Regions from separate parts of the Variovorax sp. M-6 genome, predicted to be linked through region 1. Evidence: riboswitches for the same ligand, from Rfam matches in the RefSeq annotation. Region 1 holds a riboswitch; the other holds the start of a gene.
What was found. A riboswitch is a leader RNA that binds a small molecule or an ion and turns the genes downstream of it on or off. The one in region 1 is predicted to bind glycine.
Positions count from the first base shown of each region.

Region 2: it holds a riboswitch for glycine, as region 1 does, so the genes downstream of both, AB4Z46_RS02910 (D-amino acid dehydrogenase) here and gcvT (glycine cleavage system aminomethyltransferase GcvT) in region 1, are expected to answer to the same signal.

Region 1 is NZ_JBFREQ010000003.1:266,946-273,895, reverse strand. It holds gene gcvH (glycine cleavage system protein GcvH) at 1-204, opposite strand, end outside; gene gcvT (glycine cleavage system aminomethyltransferase GcvT) at 259-1,452, opposite strand; glycine riboswitch at 1,468-1,582, opposite strand; glycine riboswitch at 1,601-1,687, opposite strand; gene AB4Z46_RS05610 (hypothetical protein) at 1,731-2,258, opposite strand; gene AB4Z46_RS05605 (TRAP transporter large permease) at 2,345-3,622, opposite strand; gene AB4Z46_RS05600 (TRAP transporter small permease) at 3,619-4,113, opposite strand; gene AB4Z46_RS05595 (TRAP transporter substrate-binding protein) at 4,201-5,172, opposite strand; gene denD (D-erythronate dehydrogenase) at 5,230-6,249, opposite strand; gene AB4Z46_RS05585 (ABC transporter permease/substrate-binding protein) at 6,278-6,950, opposite strand, start outside.
Region 2 is NZ_JBFREQ010000002.1:92,506-99,455, reverse strand. It holds glycine riboswitch at 109-215, shown strand; gene AB4Z46_RS02915 (FAD-dependent oxidoreductase) at 294-1,532, shown strand; glycine riboswitch at 1,560-1,661, shown strand; glycine riboswitch at 1,662-1,779, shown strand; gene AB4Z46_RS02910 (D-amino acid dehydrogenase) at 1,869-3,185, shown strand; gene AB4Z46_RS02905 (FIST signal transduction protein) at 3,146-4,414, opposite strand; gene AB4Z46_RS02900 (PhaM family polyhydroxyalkanoate granule multifunctional regulatory protein) at 4,457-5,188, opposite strand; gene AB4Z46_RS02895 (VOC family protein) at 5,325-5,735, shown strand; gene AB4Z46_RS02890 (hypothetical protein) at 5,732-6,925, shown strand.

The sequences.
Region 1 (6,950 bases):
CATGAACACGTCGGCCGCGGCCTTGACCGACTCGACCACGCCGGCCACGTCGCCCTGAGCGAAGCTCTTGCCGACTTCAGGCAGGTCGACGAAGACCACGTCGCCGAGAGCGTCCTGCGCATGCACCGTGATGCCGACCGTGACCAGCGCCGTGTCGGCTTCCTGCCGCACCCACTCGTGGTCCTTGGTGTACTTGAGGCTCATGAAAAACTCCTTGAAAAATGGCTGGCTTGAAGAAATCGAAAAATCGGGGAGGCCTCAGCCCCGGTGATAGCGCGCGGGAACGAAGGGCAGGGTGCTCACTTCCATCGGCACCGGCTTGCCGCGCACGATGGCCTGGATCCGCGTTCCGGGCTCGGCGTAGGCGAGCGCCACATAGCCCATCGCGACCGGCCGGTCGACGGTCGGGCCCAGCAGCCCGCTGGTGACCTGGCCGATCGGCAGACCCTCGAAGGATTCGAGCACGGAGCCGTCGCGCACCGGGATGCGTTCCAGCGCGACCAGTCCGACCCGCTTGCGCTTGAGCGTCTCGTGGTCGAGGTGGCCGGCCGCGCCGTTGGCGGCCGTGAGCTGCGCCAGCACCCTGGCCGCGCCGGGGAAGCCGCCTTCGCGCGCGCCGCCGCTGCGCCGCACCTTCTGGATCGCCCAGCCGAGGGAGGCCTCGACCGGCGTGGTGCCTGGGTCGATGTCGCTGCCGTAGAGGCACAGGCCGGCCTCCAGCCGCAGCGAGTTGCGCGCGCCCAGGCCGATCGGCTTCACCTCGGGCTGGGCCAGCAGCAGGCGGGCCAGTGGCTCGGCGTCGCGGGCGGCGACCGAGATCTCGAAGCCGTCCTCGCCGGTGTAGCCGCTGCGCGTCACGAAGGCCGCGATGCCGCCGATCTGCACCGTGCCGCCGGTCATGAAGACGAAGCGCTCGATGCCCGGCGACAGGCGCGCCAATGCGGCCGCGGCCTGCGGTCCCTGGAGCGCGAGCAGCGCGTGGTCGGGCATCGGCAGCACCTGGCAGCGTTGGCCGATCCGGGCCGTGATGTGGGCGATGTCGGCCTGCTTGCAGGCGCCGTTGACGATCACGAACAGCGAATCCTGGCCTTCGTTGAAGAACATCAGGTCGTCGAGGATGCCGCCTTCGTCGTTCAGCAGCAGCCCGTAGCGCTGCTTGCCGGGCGCCAGGCCGATCACGTCGACCGGCATCAGGCTCTCGAAGGCGGCGGCGGCATCGGGGCCGGCCAGGCGCAGCTGTCCCATGTGGGAGATGTCGAACAGGCCGGCAGCCTCGCGCGTGTGGCGGTGCTCGGCCATCAGCCCGGCGGGGTACTGCACCGGCATTTCGTAGCCGGCAAAGGGCACCATGCGGGCGCCCAGCGCCAGGTGCAGGCCATGGAGCGGGGTCTTCTGAAGATCGTCGGATGCGGCGGCCAAGGGCGTTTCTCCAAAGGGGCAGTCTAGTTCCATGGCAAGAAGCCATGGGCCACCCCTGCTGTCCGCTTTACCTGAGAGATTCGCCCCACGATCGGGGTTTGCTCCTTCGGTGGACGGACCGGCGCGACTGCGCGACGAACCGCCTCTCTCCAGCAAGGAAACGCCCGGGAACGGGCGCTTCGTCAGTCCTTTTGCCTGAGCGTTCGGGCCCGTGTTTCGAGGGACCTGCGCCTTCGGCGGCCCCATCGTGGCGGGACGCTCTCCTGACCGGGCGAGTGTAAGGGAATCGGCGACCGCCCGGCCGGCGTTTTTCAGTGCACGGCCGCGGCCGGCAGCAGCCGGTCGATGCGCTCGCGGATCGACTCGGCGCGTTCGGTGCCCGCTGCCTTTTCGATTTCGTCGAGCATCCCGCTCGCCACGGCCAGCATCGCGCCGCGATCGCGCGCCTCCCGCAGCATCTCGCGGAACCGGTCGGCCAGCAGGGGATCGCGGCGTACGAACATGCGTTCGCACAGATCGAAAAGAAACATGCGCGTGGTGGCGAGCGAGCGCTTGCCGTCGAAGGCATCGGCCGCGCCCGGCGCTGGATCGGCGGGCTGTTCCTGCTCAGGCACAGGCACGCGGTCCTGCGCCAGGGGCCCGCGGTCCAGCAGGTAGCCTTCGCGCACCAGGTGCAGCGCGACACGCCCGGCTTCGTCCCGGCCGCCGAACAACTGGCCGAAGTCGGTCACCGAGCGCTGGCCATCGGCCATCAGCAGCAGGGCGCGCTCGCGCTGGCCCAGGCTGCGGCAGCCGGGGCTGAGTTCATGGCGCGCCTTGTCGGTCTTGATGAGGAACATGGGATGCTGCGGCGTTCGGTGGGCGAGCGCCGCAGCATGGACCCCTGGCGTGACGGCTTCGTGAAACCGTCCGCATCAACAGGGTGCTACTTCGCGTAGACCAGGTCGCGCAATCCGAGCGAGACGCCGGGCACGTAGGTGACCACCATCAGGCAGGCCAGGATGACCAGCACGAACGGAATCAGGTAGGGCACGATGCGGTCGAGCGAGATGCGCGCCACCGTGCAGGCCGCGAACAGGTTGACGCCGAAGGGCGGCGTGATCATGCCGAGCGCCAGGTTCACCACCATCACCAGGCCGAAGTGCACCGGGTCGATGCCGAAGTGCATGGCCACCGGCGCCAGGATCGGCGCCAGCACGATGATCGCCGCGCTGGTCTCGATGAACATGCCGATCACGAACAGGGCGCCATTGACGCCGAGCAGGAACATCGCCGGCGACTGCAGCACCTCCTGGAGCCAGCGGCCGATGGCGTCGGGCACGCCGGCACGCGTGATCAGGAAGGCGAACAGCCCGGCGTTGGCGATGATGAACATGATCACCGACGACGACACCACCGACTTGCGCAGCACCGCATAGAGTTCGGCCGGCTTGATCTCGCGGTAGATCAGCGTGCCGACGATCAGCGCGTACAGCACGGCCACCGCCGACGCCTCGGTGGGCGTGAAGATACCGCCGTAGATGCCGCCGAGGATGATCACCGGCATCAGCAGCGCCCAGCCGGCACGCCAGGTGGCGGTGGCGACGCCGAGCCGGCCGTCGCCGTCGTTCTTGCCCAGCCCCTTGAACTTGCAGTAGACGTAGACGAAGGCCATCAGCGCCAGGCTGATCAGGATGCCCGGTCCGAAGCCGGCGATGAACAGCTCGCCGATCGACACTTCGGCGCTGACGCCGTAGAGGATCATCGGAATCGAGGGCGGAATGATCACGCCGAGTTCGGCGCTGGTGGCCTGCAGCGCGGCGGCGTAGCCGACCGGGTAGCCATGCTTGATCAGCGCCGGGATCAGGATCGCGCCGATCGCGAAGGTGGTCGCCACCGAAGAGCCCGACACCGCCGCGAAGATCATGCAGGTCAGCACGCAGGTCATCGGCAGGCCGCCCTGGACGCCACCCACCAGGCTCTTGGCGAAGTCGACCAGGCGGCGCGAGATGCCGCCGGTCTCCATCAGGTTGCCGGCCAGGATGAAGAAGGGAATGGCGGCGAGCGGAAACTTGTTGATCGCGTTGAACATCTCCTTGACGGAGATCAGCATGTTCGCGTTGGAGACCTGGATGCCGAGCACCGAGGCCAGGCCGATGGAAACGGCGACGGAGATGGTGAGTGCGAAGCACACCACCATGGTCGTGATCATCACGGGGGTCATTGAGCGGTTTCCAGTTCGTTGCGCTTCGGGTCGATCAGGTTGGCGATGATGCCGATCACGCAGAACAGCCCGCCCACCGGCAGCGCCAGGTAGGCCCAGAACATCGAGACCGATTCGAGGCCGGCCATCGACTGCACGCTGCCGCGCTGCGCGTAGTCCCAGCCCCACCAGATGATGACCGCGATCAGGGTCAGCGCGGCCAGGCACACCACCCAGTCGAGCACGCGGCGGACCTTCGGCGGACTCCATCGGTAGAGCACGTCGACGCTGACCATGGCGCCCTGGCGGAAGGCGGTCGGGATGCCCAGGAAGACCATCCAGATCAGGCTGATGCGGATCAGGATCTCGGACCATTCGGCCGGTTGTTCGAGCACGAAGCGGGTGACGATCTGGAACACGCCGAGGGCAGAGGCGACCACCAGCATGAAGCAGGCGATCGCCATCGCCAGGCCGGTGGTCCAGCGGTCGAGTGCGAGGAAGGCGGATTTCATTGGCGCATCAGGGGTTCGGACAAAAAAACGCCCGCCAGCGCAGGCTGTGCGGGCGCGCGCTGCCGCGATGAGTATCGCGGCGGCCGGTTACTTGACGTCGCGGATCTTGTCCAGGTTGGCCTTGCCGAACTGCTTCTCGAAGTCGGCGTTGACCGGCGCCAGCGCGGCGACGAACTTGGCCTTGTCGACGTTGTCGATGACGGTCATGCCCTTGGCGCGCAGGTCGGCCACGCCCTTGGCATCGTCTTCGTCGACGCGGGCCCGGTTGGCCTTGATGCCTTCCTTGGCGGCATCCAGGAAGGCCTGCTTGTCGGCGGCGCTGAGCTTGTCGAAGGAGGCCTTGTTCATCAGGAAGATGCAGGGCGAGTAGACGTGGCCGGTCAGCGTGAGGTGCTTCTGCACCTGGTCGAACTTGGCCGAGATGATCACCGGCAGCGGGTTCTCCTGGCCGTCGACCGTGCCCTGCTGGAGCGCGGTGAAGACTTCCGGGAAGGCCATCGGCGTGGTGATGATGCCGAAGCCCTTGTAGGCCGCGATATGCACCGGGTTCTCCATGGTGCGCATCTTCAGGCCCTTGAGGTCCTCGGGGGCCTTCACGTCGCGCTTGCTGTTGGTCATGTGGCGGAAGCCGTTCTCGGCCCAGCCCAGCGCCTTGAAGCCCTTGGCGTCGAACTTGACCAGCATGTCCTGGCCGATCGGGCCGTCGAGCACCGCGCGGGCGTGCGCCTTGTCGCGGAACAGGAAGGGCACGTCGAGGATCTTGGTTTCGGGCACGAAGTTCGGCACCGGCCCGGTCGACGAGAAGGCGAGCTCCTGGGTGCCGAGCTGCACCGCTTCGATGGATTCACGCTCGCCGCCCAGCGAGCCGTTGTAGAAGGTCTCGACCTTGTAGCGGCCATTGGTGCGCTTCGCGACTTCCTTCGCGAAGGTATCGATGGCGACGCCCTGGTGCGAGTTCTGCGCGGTCGAGATGCTGATCTTCATCGTCGTCTGCGCAAGGGCCGCGCTCGCGATGCCAAAGCCGAGGACCAGGCCTGCGGCCAGTTGGCTCAATTTCATGGGGATGTCTCCTGAGTGGAAAAGTGTGCGGACCCGGGCCCGCAGGGCAACCGTCGACTATGCCGCAATAGCGAGCTTCACCGCGTCGGGATTTTCACGGACGTAGTCGCGGACCACCGCCTCGAAGCTGGCATCGGCTTGCAGGCCGAGCGCAGCGGCGCGCGCCGTTTCGAAGTGCCCGGGCCAGGTCTTCACGATGCGCCGGATCGCCGGGTCGGGCGTGCGGTCGAGCAGGGCGGTGGCGGCCGGACCGGCCACGCGCGCCAGGGCCGCCGCCATCTCGCCCACCGTGGTGGCGAGCGAGGGCAGGTTGAGCGCGGTGCGCGGGCCCCACTCGGCGTCGCTGGCTTCGGCGGCACGCAGCAGGCCCTCGATGGTGCGCGCCGGCGAGGCGATTGCCACGGGTGTCTCGTCGGCGACCGGGCAGGCCGCGCGCAGGCCGGCCAGCGGCTCGCGGATCATGCCGCTGAAGAAGCCGGAGGCGGCGCCGTTGGGGCGGCCCGGCCGCACGCTCACCGTCATGAGCCGCACGCTGCGGCCGCGGATGAAGCCCTTGCGCGAGTAGTCGGCGACCAGCTGTTCGGCGACGAATTTCTGGATCCCGTAGCTGGTCTGCGGCGTCGGCAGGGTCTGGTCGGTGATCACCGCGGGCAGCGGCTGCTCGGGCGAATCGCCGAAGACCGCGAGCGAGCTCGAGAACACCAGCGTCGGCACGCTGCCGAGCCGGCGGCAGGCGTCGAGCAGGGCATTCGTGGCGGCAAAATTGCTGCGCATGCCGAGGTCGAAATCGGCCTCGCATTCGCCGCTGACCGCGGCCGCCAGGTGGAAGACCAGCGCGGTGTCCGGCGGCAGCACGCGTTCGGGCGCGCTGGCGAGCAGGTCGTTGAGGTCACCGACCACCGCGGCGACGCGCGGATCGGCCGCGAGGTCGGGCGGCGGTGCGGCGCGGTCGACCAGGGTGATCGTCGTGATCGATGCAGGAAGAGCGCCAGCGAGTGAGAGTTTCGAGCCGCCGAGCAGGGTTCGGGCCAGCCGGGCGCCGACGAATCCGGCGCCGCCGGTGATGACGATGTGCATGTGCGAGAGCCTCCTTGGGGCGTCGAGTCTAAATCGAGGCCGGGACCTCTCCGCGCTGGCGGCGCATGAAGGACTCGATGGCTTCGAACAGCGCCTCGCTCAGCAGCGCCAGCACCGCGGCCGGCACCGCGCCTGCGATCAGCAATTCGCGGTCGTTGAGCGCGAGCCCGGTCACGATGCGTTCGCCGAAGCCGCCGGCGCCGATGAAGGCGGCGATGGTCGCCGTGCCGATCGCGATGGTGGTCGCGGTGCGCACCCCGGCCAGCAGCGTGGGCAGCGCCAGCGGCAGCAGCACCACGCGCAGGTTCTGCCCGCCGGTCAGGCCCAGCGCGGTGCCGGCTTCGCGCAGGCCGGCGGGCACTTCGGCCAGCCCGGTCACCGTGTTGCGCATGATCGGCAGCAGCGAATAAAGCGTCAGCGCGATCAGCGCCGGCAGCGTGCCGATCGCGCCGAGCAGCGAGATCAGGACCGCCAGCAGCGCCAGCGAGGGGATGGTCTGCAGCAGGCCGGTCAAGCCCAGCACCAGGGCGCGCAACCGCAGATGCGCGAACACCGCGATCCCGAGCGGCACGGCGATCAGGATGGCGACGCCGACCGAGACGGCGACCAGCAGCAGGTGCTGGCGCGCGAGCCGGCCCAGGTCGGGGCCGAACAGCTTGGCCATGAAGCCGCGGGCGGCGCCGTCGGTCGCTGCGGGCGCC
Region 2 (6,950 bases), on a different contig from region 1:
AAAATCCGGCAGGCAGAAAAGCGGACGCACGCGTCCCACCGATGGCGCAAACTCCCATGAACGCTCAGGTGAATCGCAATGCGATTCGACCACTGCCTATTTTTTGATCAATCGCCGACTGGAGAGTCACCACGCCAAGTGGTGCACCGAGGGAGCAAACCCGCTGCCGGGCGCAGCGGGTGAATCTCTCAGGTCACAGAGACAGGGGGAGCGGCAGTCTGAACCCCGGGTCTTGCCGCTTTCACAGGAAGCGCTAACGCTCGCCGTTCATGCAATCCCAAAAGGATTCGGACATGCGCGTAGTTGTACTCGGCGCCGGCTTGCTCGGCGTGACCTCGGCCTATTACCTTCAGCAGCTCGGTCATGAAGTGACCGTGGTCGATCGGCACGCCACGCCCGCGGCCAAGGCGCGCGGCCTGGCGGCGCCTGCGGACGCGAACCCACCGGCCACGCGGCCCGGACCCGCAGCGCCCCGGGGCGCCCAACGCTGGGCCAGGATGTGCAAGGGCATGCGCCGCCGGCTCACGCGCCTGCTCGACGAGGCCATGGGCACGCCGTCGAAACGCGATCCTCTCGACCATCTCGTGCGCCTGGCCGCCTACAGCCGCAAGAGCGCTCGGGCGCTGCGCGACGAAGCCGGCATGCCGCAGGGGCCGCGGACGGCCGGCCTCCTGAACCTCTTTACCGACCCCGCGGCCTTTCATGTGCGGACGGCCAGTGCGGCCCATTGGTCGAGGCTCGGTTGCGAGGAACGTCTGCTGTCGGCCGACGAAGCCATCGGCATCGAACCGGCGCTGCAGGCGATCCGCGGCAAGCTGGCCGGGGCGACCTACGCGCTCGAGGATCCGGTGCGCGATCCGACGCAGTTCGCGGCCAGCCTGGTGTTCCTCTGCCGAGCGGCGGGGGTGCGCTTCATGACCCGGCACACGGTGGTCTCGCTCGAGGAGCGCGACGGCCGCGTCGACCACGTCGAACTGCTCGATGCCGCCGGCCAGCCCGCCACGCTGCGCGCCCAGGCCTACGTGCTGGCGCTGGGGGCCTCGAGCGTGCCGCATGCCGAAGACCTGGGCATCGATATGCCGCTGCGCTTCGTGCGCGAGTACATCGTCACCATGCCGATCCTGCAGCCGGCGAAGGCACCGCGCATCGCGCTGCGCGACCGGCAGGGCAAGCTGCGCATCACGCGCATCGAAACGGCGGCCGGCGAGCAGCTGCGGGTCCAGGCCGTCGTGCGGGCCGGGCTCGACGAGGAGGCCGAGCCCGACTCGGACCGCTTCCAGGCGATCGTGCGCCGCACCGAAATGCTGCTGCCCGGCGTCGCCGACGCCGCGCAGGCCCGCTTCGAAACCGCCATGCATGCGGTCAGCCCGAACCGGCTGCCGATGATCGGCAAGACCCGCCTGCCCAACCTGTTCCTGAATACCGCGCCCGGCACCCGAACCTGGATCCATGCCTGCGGCGCGGGCAAGTCGATCGCGCGCATCGTCAGCGGCCTGCGGCCCGAGCTCGACTTCGCCTTCAGGCGCCCCTAGCGCGTTTCTGCCGTGCGCCGCTACAATCCGCGCACTGCAGGAGAGCGGGCCCACGGGCCCCACCGAAGGCGCAAACTCCCATAAACGCTCAGGTCGGCTCACTCGATGAGCCTGTACTGCAGTTCACTGTCAAAGCCGTCTGGAGAGCCATCACGCCGCTTGAATGTGCGCGTGGTGCACCGAAGGAGCAAACCCGTTGCGGGCGCAGCGGGTGAATCTCTCAGGTACCGAGGACAGGGGGAGCGGCAACTTGGACTCTCGGTCCGGTTGCTCTCGTTGTCGACAGCATTCCGTCTCCGTTGCGTTCAAGCGCTGCAACCTTCAAGGGTTCTCGATATGCGCGTGATCGTTCTTGGCGCCGGCCTGCTCGGCGTGACTTCGGCTTACTACCTCCAGCAACTCGGCCACGAAGTGACCGTGATCGACCGCCAGGCCACGCCGGCGGCGGAAACCAGCTTCGCCAACGGCGGCCAGATCTCGGTCAGCCATGCCGAGCCCTGGGCCAATCCGGGTGCACCGCTCAAGGTGCTGCAATGGCTCGGCAAGGAAGATGCGCCCTTGCTGTTCCGCATCCGCGCCGACATGCGCCAGTGGCTCTGGGGCCTGCAGTTCCTGCGCGAATGCACGCCGGCGCGTACCCGCCACAACATCGAGCAGATCGTGCGCCTTGGCACCTACAGCCGCGACACCCTGCAGCAGCTGCGGCGCGACACCGGCCTGGACTACGACCAGCGCACCCAGGGCATCCTGCATTTCTACACGACGCAGAAGGAGTTCGACGCGGCGCTGAAGCCGGCCGAGCAGATGCGCGCGCTCGGCTGCGACCGGAGGGTGATCTCGGCCGACGAGGCGGTGAAGCTCGAGCCTGCGCTCTCCCACATCCGCCCGCAACTCGCCGGCGCCACCTACACCGCGGAGGACGAATCGGGCGACGCCAACCGCTTCGCGCGAGAGCTGGTCAAGCTGGCCGAGGCAGCCGGCGTGCGCTTCCTCATGAGCCACACCGTGACCGCGCTGCGCGAAGCCGGCGGCAGCATCGACCACGTCGAGGCGACCGACAACGAGGGCCGCTTCCAGCGCATCCGCGGCGACGCCTTCGTGCTGGCGATGGGCTCGCTGAGCCCGCTCTACGCGGCACCGCTCGGGATCCGGCTGCCGATCTACCCGGCCAAGGGCTATTCGGTCACGATGCCGGTCAAGGACGCCTCGAAGGCGCACCAGGTCTCGTTGACCGACGACGAGTTCAAGCTGGTGTTCTCGCGCTACACCTCGGCCACCGGCGACCGGCTGCGCATCGCCGGCACGGCCGAGCTCAACGGCTACGACCGCGACCTGAACCGGGTGCGCTGCGAGGCCATCGTGCGGCGCGTGGAGCAGTTGTTCCCGGGCGCCGGCAACGCGGCCGAGGCCCAGTTCTGGACCGGGCTGCGCCCGGCGACACCAAGCAACGTGCCGCTGATCGGGGCGACGAAGCTGCCGAACCTGTTCCTCAACACGGGCCACGGCACCCTCGGCTGGACCCACGCCTGCGGCTCGGGCAAGTCGATCGCGCGCATCGTGAGCGGACTCGCGCCCGAGGTCGACTTCGCCTTCACCGGGCGGCGCGCCGGCCTTCAGTCATCGTTGGTGAAGACCGTCAGCACGCCGGTGTAGCCGTACAGGTGGTTGCGGGCGATCTCGCCGGCGGCGAAGAAGCCGACCAGCGGGACATCGCCCAGCGCATGCCGCACGATCTGCAGCTCGGCGCCGGGGGCGCCGAAATGCGGTCCGCCGCGGCCCGAGCAGCTCACGTAGATGGCGCCCGCGATGCGGCGTGCCGGATGCGGCGCGGCCTCAGCCTCGCCGGCCGCGACCGCGCGGGCGGTTGCCAGCGTCTGCTCCTGCGGCTCGAGCTCCTCGCGGATCTCGGCGCAGACGCGCATCAGGTCGGCGCGCGCCGCCTGCGCGTTGCGGCGGCAGAAGCTCATGCGCATGCCGGCTTCGGCGACATCGGCAATCGCCACGCCGCGACGCGTCGGATCGAGCCCGATGATGTGGCGCACCCGCACGTCGGAGCCCAGGTCGCCGGTGCGCCGGATGCCGTCGCTGCCGGCCTCGGCCAGGCCGACCAGGGTGGCGCGCACGGCATCGATCGCCTGCTCGGGCGCCTCGAGCGACACCCGCAGATCGGCCAGCAGCACATCGAGGGCGGGCTCGCCGTCGAGCTCCAGCAGCAGGTTGCCGTCGGCCTTGGTGATCTCGCGTTCGCGCGAAACCGGCTGGCAGCCCTGGGTCACGCGGGAGACCAGCCGCACGCCCTCGCCGAACACCACGCCCGAGAGGCCGCCCGAGAACACGCCGCCGACCGCCCCGTGGCCGCGGATGTTGCCGTTGCCGCCGATCGCGAACTGCAGCGAGCCGACGCGGCCGGACGAGAGGCCGCCGAACAGGTAGCCGGTGTCGGTGCGCTCCGCCATCTCGGCGATCAGCTCGCTCAGTTCGGGCGTGCGCGGGTCGGCGTGCACCAGCGCGGTGTGGGCCGCGAAGCCACTCGTTTCCGAGCTGGCGAGCGGCGCCACGCCCGAGAACACGCGGTATTGGTCGCTCGGCAGCTCGCACAGCATCACGCTGAGGGCCGGTTCGTCGAAATACTCTGCGTTGTTGGCCGCCACGCCGACCCCCACGGTGCCGGTCCAGTCGGTGATTTCGGGCAGTTCGGCGCCCAGGTGATCGAGGATCTCCTGCGCGTCTTCCCCGTAGTGGTCGGTGATGTAGAGCAGGCCCAGGGTCGGGGAGCGCGCATAGTCGGGCAGCGCCATCTGCGCTCGCAATTGGGCCAGCACCAGGCCGGCGGCCATGCGCCATTGCGGGTGGGTGGCATGCCCGGAAGGAAATAGCTTCATGGGCTCGGCTTTCTTGTGTCTCTCAAAGGCGGGGAATCGGCGTCAGCGCGCACGCTTGCGCGCCGGCGCCGGGCGTTTGGCAGCCGCAGCGCCGCCGCGGGTCGCCGACGGCGCCTTCTTTCGAGCGGCCGCCGGCTTGGCGGCGCTCTTGGCCGGTGTCGAGCGCGCGCCCGAACCGACCGCGTCGGCCAGCGGCTGCGCCATGGCCGGCACCTTGAGCTGCGAGGCGTCCTGCAGGGCCGAGCTGGCGATCTGCTGGAACTGCTGCGTGAGGGCACCCCACCATTGCAGTGGATCGACGACGCCTGCCCCATCCGTCGCGGCTGCGGCGGCGGCCTTGGCACGCGCGGGTGCCGAGGCCTCTTCTTCGACTTCCGGCGCCGCCTCGGGTGCCGGTTCGGGTGCGGCGGCCGGAGCCTCGGCCCGGAACGCGGGTGCCGGCGCCGGCGCTGCCTGCCGCGTGAAGGCGCTGGCGAGGTCTTCCATGCGCACGTTCATGCCGCGCAAGGTCGAGAGCGTCATCTTCTGCACCTCGAGCGCCTGGATCGTCGCCTTGAGCGCATGGCCATTCTGCTCGAGCCAGTACTGGACGGTCTTGAGCTCCTGGATGCGCTTGTCGACCTCCTCGACGCTCAGCGTCGGCGCCACCCAGTTCGACAGGCTCGGCAGCCCGGGCACGGCGCTGGGCGATGTGCTCCCGCCAGCCAGGTTCTTCAGGAAGTCGAATCCCGGAACGAACTGACTGAAGGCGAAAGGCTTGCTGGCGTCGCTCATGAGGGTGCTCCGGAAGTGTGGTTCTTGTCCGGGCAGCTTACTCCAAGCGTTCGCATTTTTGGGCTTGCCGGTGGCATCCGGGGCTCGCCATTGCGGCCCGGCTTGTGGACAATGACGACCAGACACAGAAAGTCACATGTCCATCTTCCATCTCGCCTTCCACGTGCGCGACCTCGACGAAGCCAGGCGCTTCTATGGCGACGTGCTCGGCTGCGCCGAAGGCCGCAGCACCGACACCTGGGTCGACTTCGACTTCTTCGGCCACCAGATCTCGCTGCACCTCGGCGAGCCCTTCGCCACCTCGCGCACCGGCCGCGTGGGGGACGTGATGGTGCCGATGCCGCACTTCGGCATCGTGCTCGAACTGCCCGCCTGGCGCGAACTCGCTGCACGCCTGGAGGCGGCCGGGGTCGACTTCGTGCTGAAGCCGCAAGTGCGTTTCGAGGGCCAGCCCGGCGAGCAATGGACGATGTTCTTCTGCGACCCCTTCGGCAATCCGATCGAGGCCAAGGGCTTCAGGTCGCTCGACACCGTCTACGACGCATGAGCTTGTCGGCAGCGCCACCCCAGCCCTCGACGCGCCTCCTGCGCTTCGGCGCGGCGGTGGCCGCGCTGCTGCTCGCCGGCGGCACGGCGCACGCGGTGCAGGACTGCGAGCTCAATGGCCAGGCGGTGAATCCGGCCCATGGCGGCAGCACCGCGGGCAAGACCGGCCTGATGCGCTGCAAGGACCGCGACAGCGGCCAGCTGGTGCGCGAGCAGCAGATCCAGAGCGGCACCTTCATGGGGCTGGTGCGCTTCTACGAGGACGGCAAGCTCACGAAGGAGCACAGCGTGAACGCGCGCGGCAACATGGAAGGCCGGGCCCGCGAGTTCTCGCCCACCGGCCAGGTGCTGCGCGATGCGACCTACGAGGACGGCCGCGAGATGGGCCTGGTGCGCACCTTCTATCCGACCGGGTCGCTGCGCCGCGTGACCTTCTTCGCCGATGTCGCGGGCGAGCGCGCTTCGGTCGAGTTCACCGAGCGCGGCCAACTCTCGGCCCTGCGCTGCGGCGACAAGCCGGTGCTGGCGCCGGTGGCCGACGACGCGAGGCTGTGCGGCTTCGGCGGCGGCGCGTCGAAGGTCGAATTGTTCGACGCCAAGGGAACGCTGCGGTCGCGGCTGTCCTATGTGGCCGGCAAGCGGGTGCGCAGCGAGGAGCTCTACGACAACGGCAAGCCCGCCGCGCAGGACGAGGTGGTGGGTAACCAGCGCACCGAAAGGCGCTTCTCCTCCGAAGGAATCAAGCGCCGCGAAGTGATCTCGCTGATCGGCGAGCGCGGCGTGGTCAAGCAGCGCGACCAGGAGTTCTCCGAGAAGGGCACGCTGGTGCGCGAGCAGCGCTGGAACACCGCCGGGGAGCCGCTGAGCGACGCAAGCTACTACCAGAACGGCCAGCCGCGCAGCAAGTCCGTCTACGGTGTGGGCCGCAATGCGCGCCAGATCGAAATCACCGAATTCCACGACAACGGCCAGGTCGCGGCCGTCGGCCGCTATCTGGCCGGCGATCGCTTGAGCCAGACCCCGATCGGCCCCCACCAGCGCTTCAGCGACGCCGGCATCCTCATCGCCGAATCGGTCTACGACGACAAGGGCCGCATCACGCGCGAACGCGCCTGGGATGCCAACGGCAAGCTGGAGCGCGATGACGAGGTGTTCGAGGACGGCTCGCGCAAGACCTTCGCAAAGCCGTAGCCCGAAGCCGGGTCAGGCTTGCGCC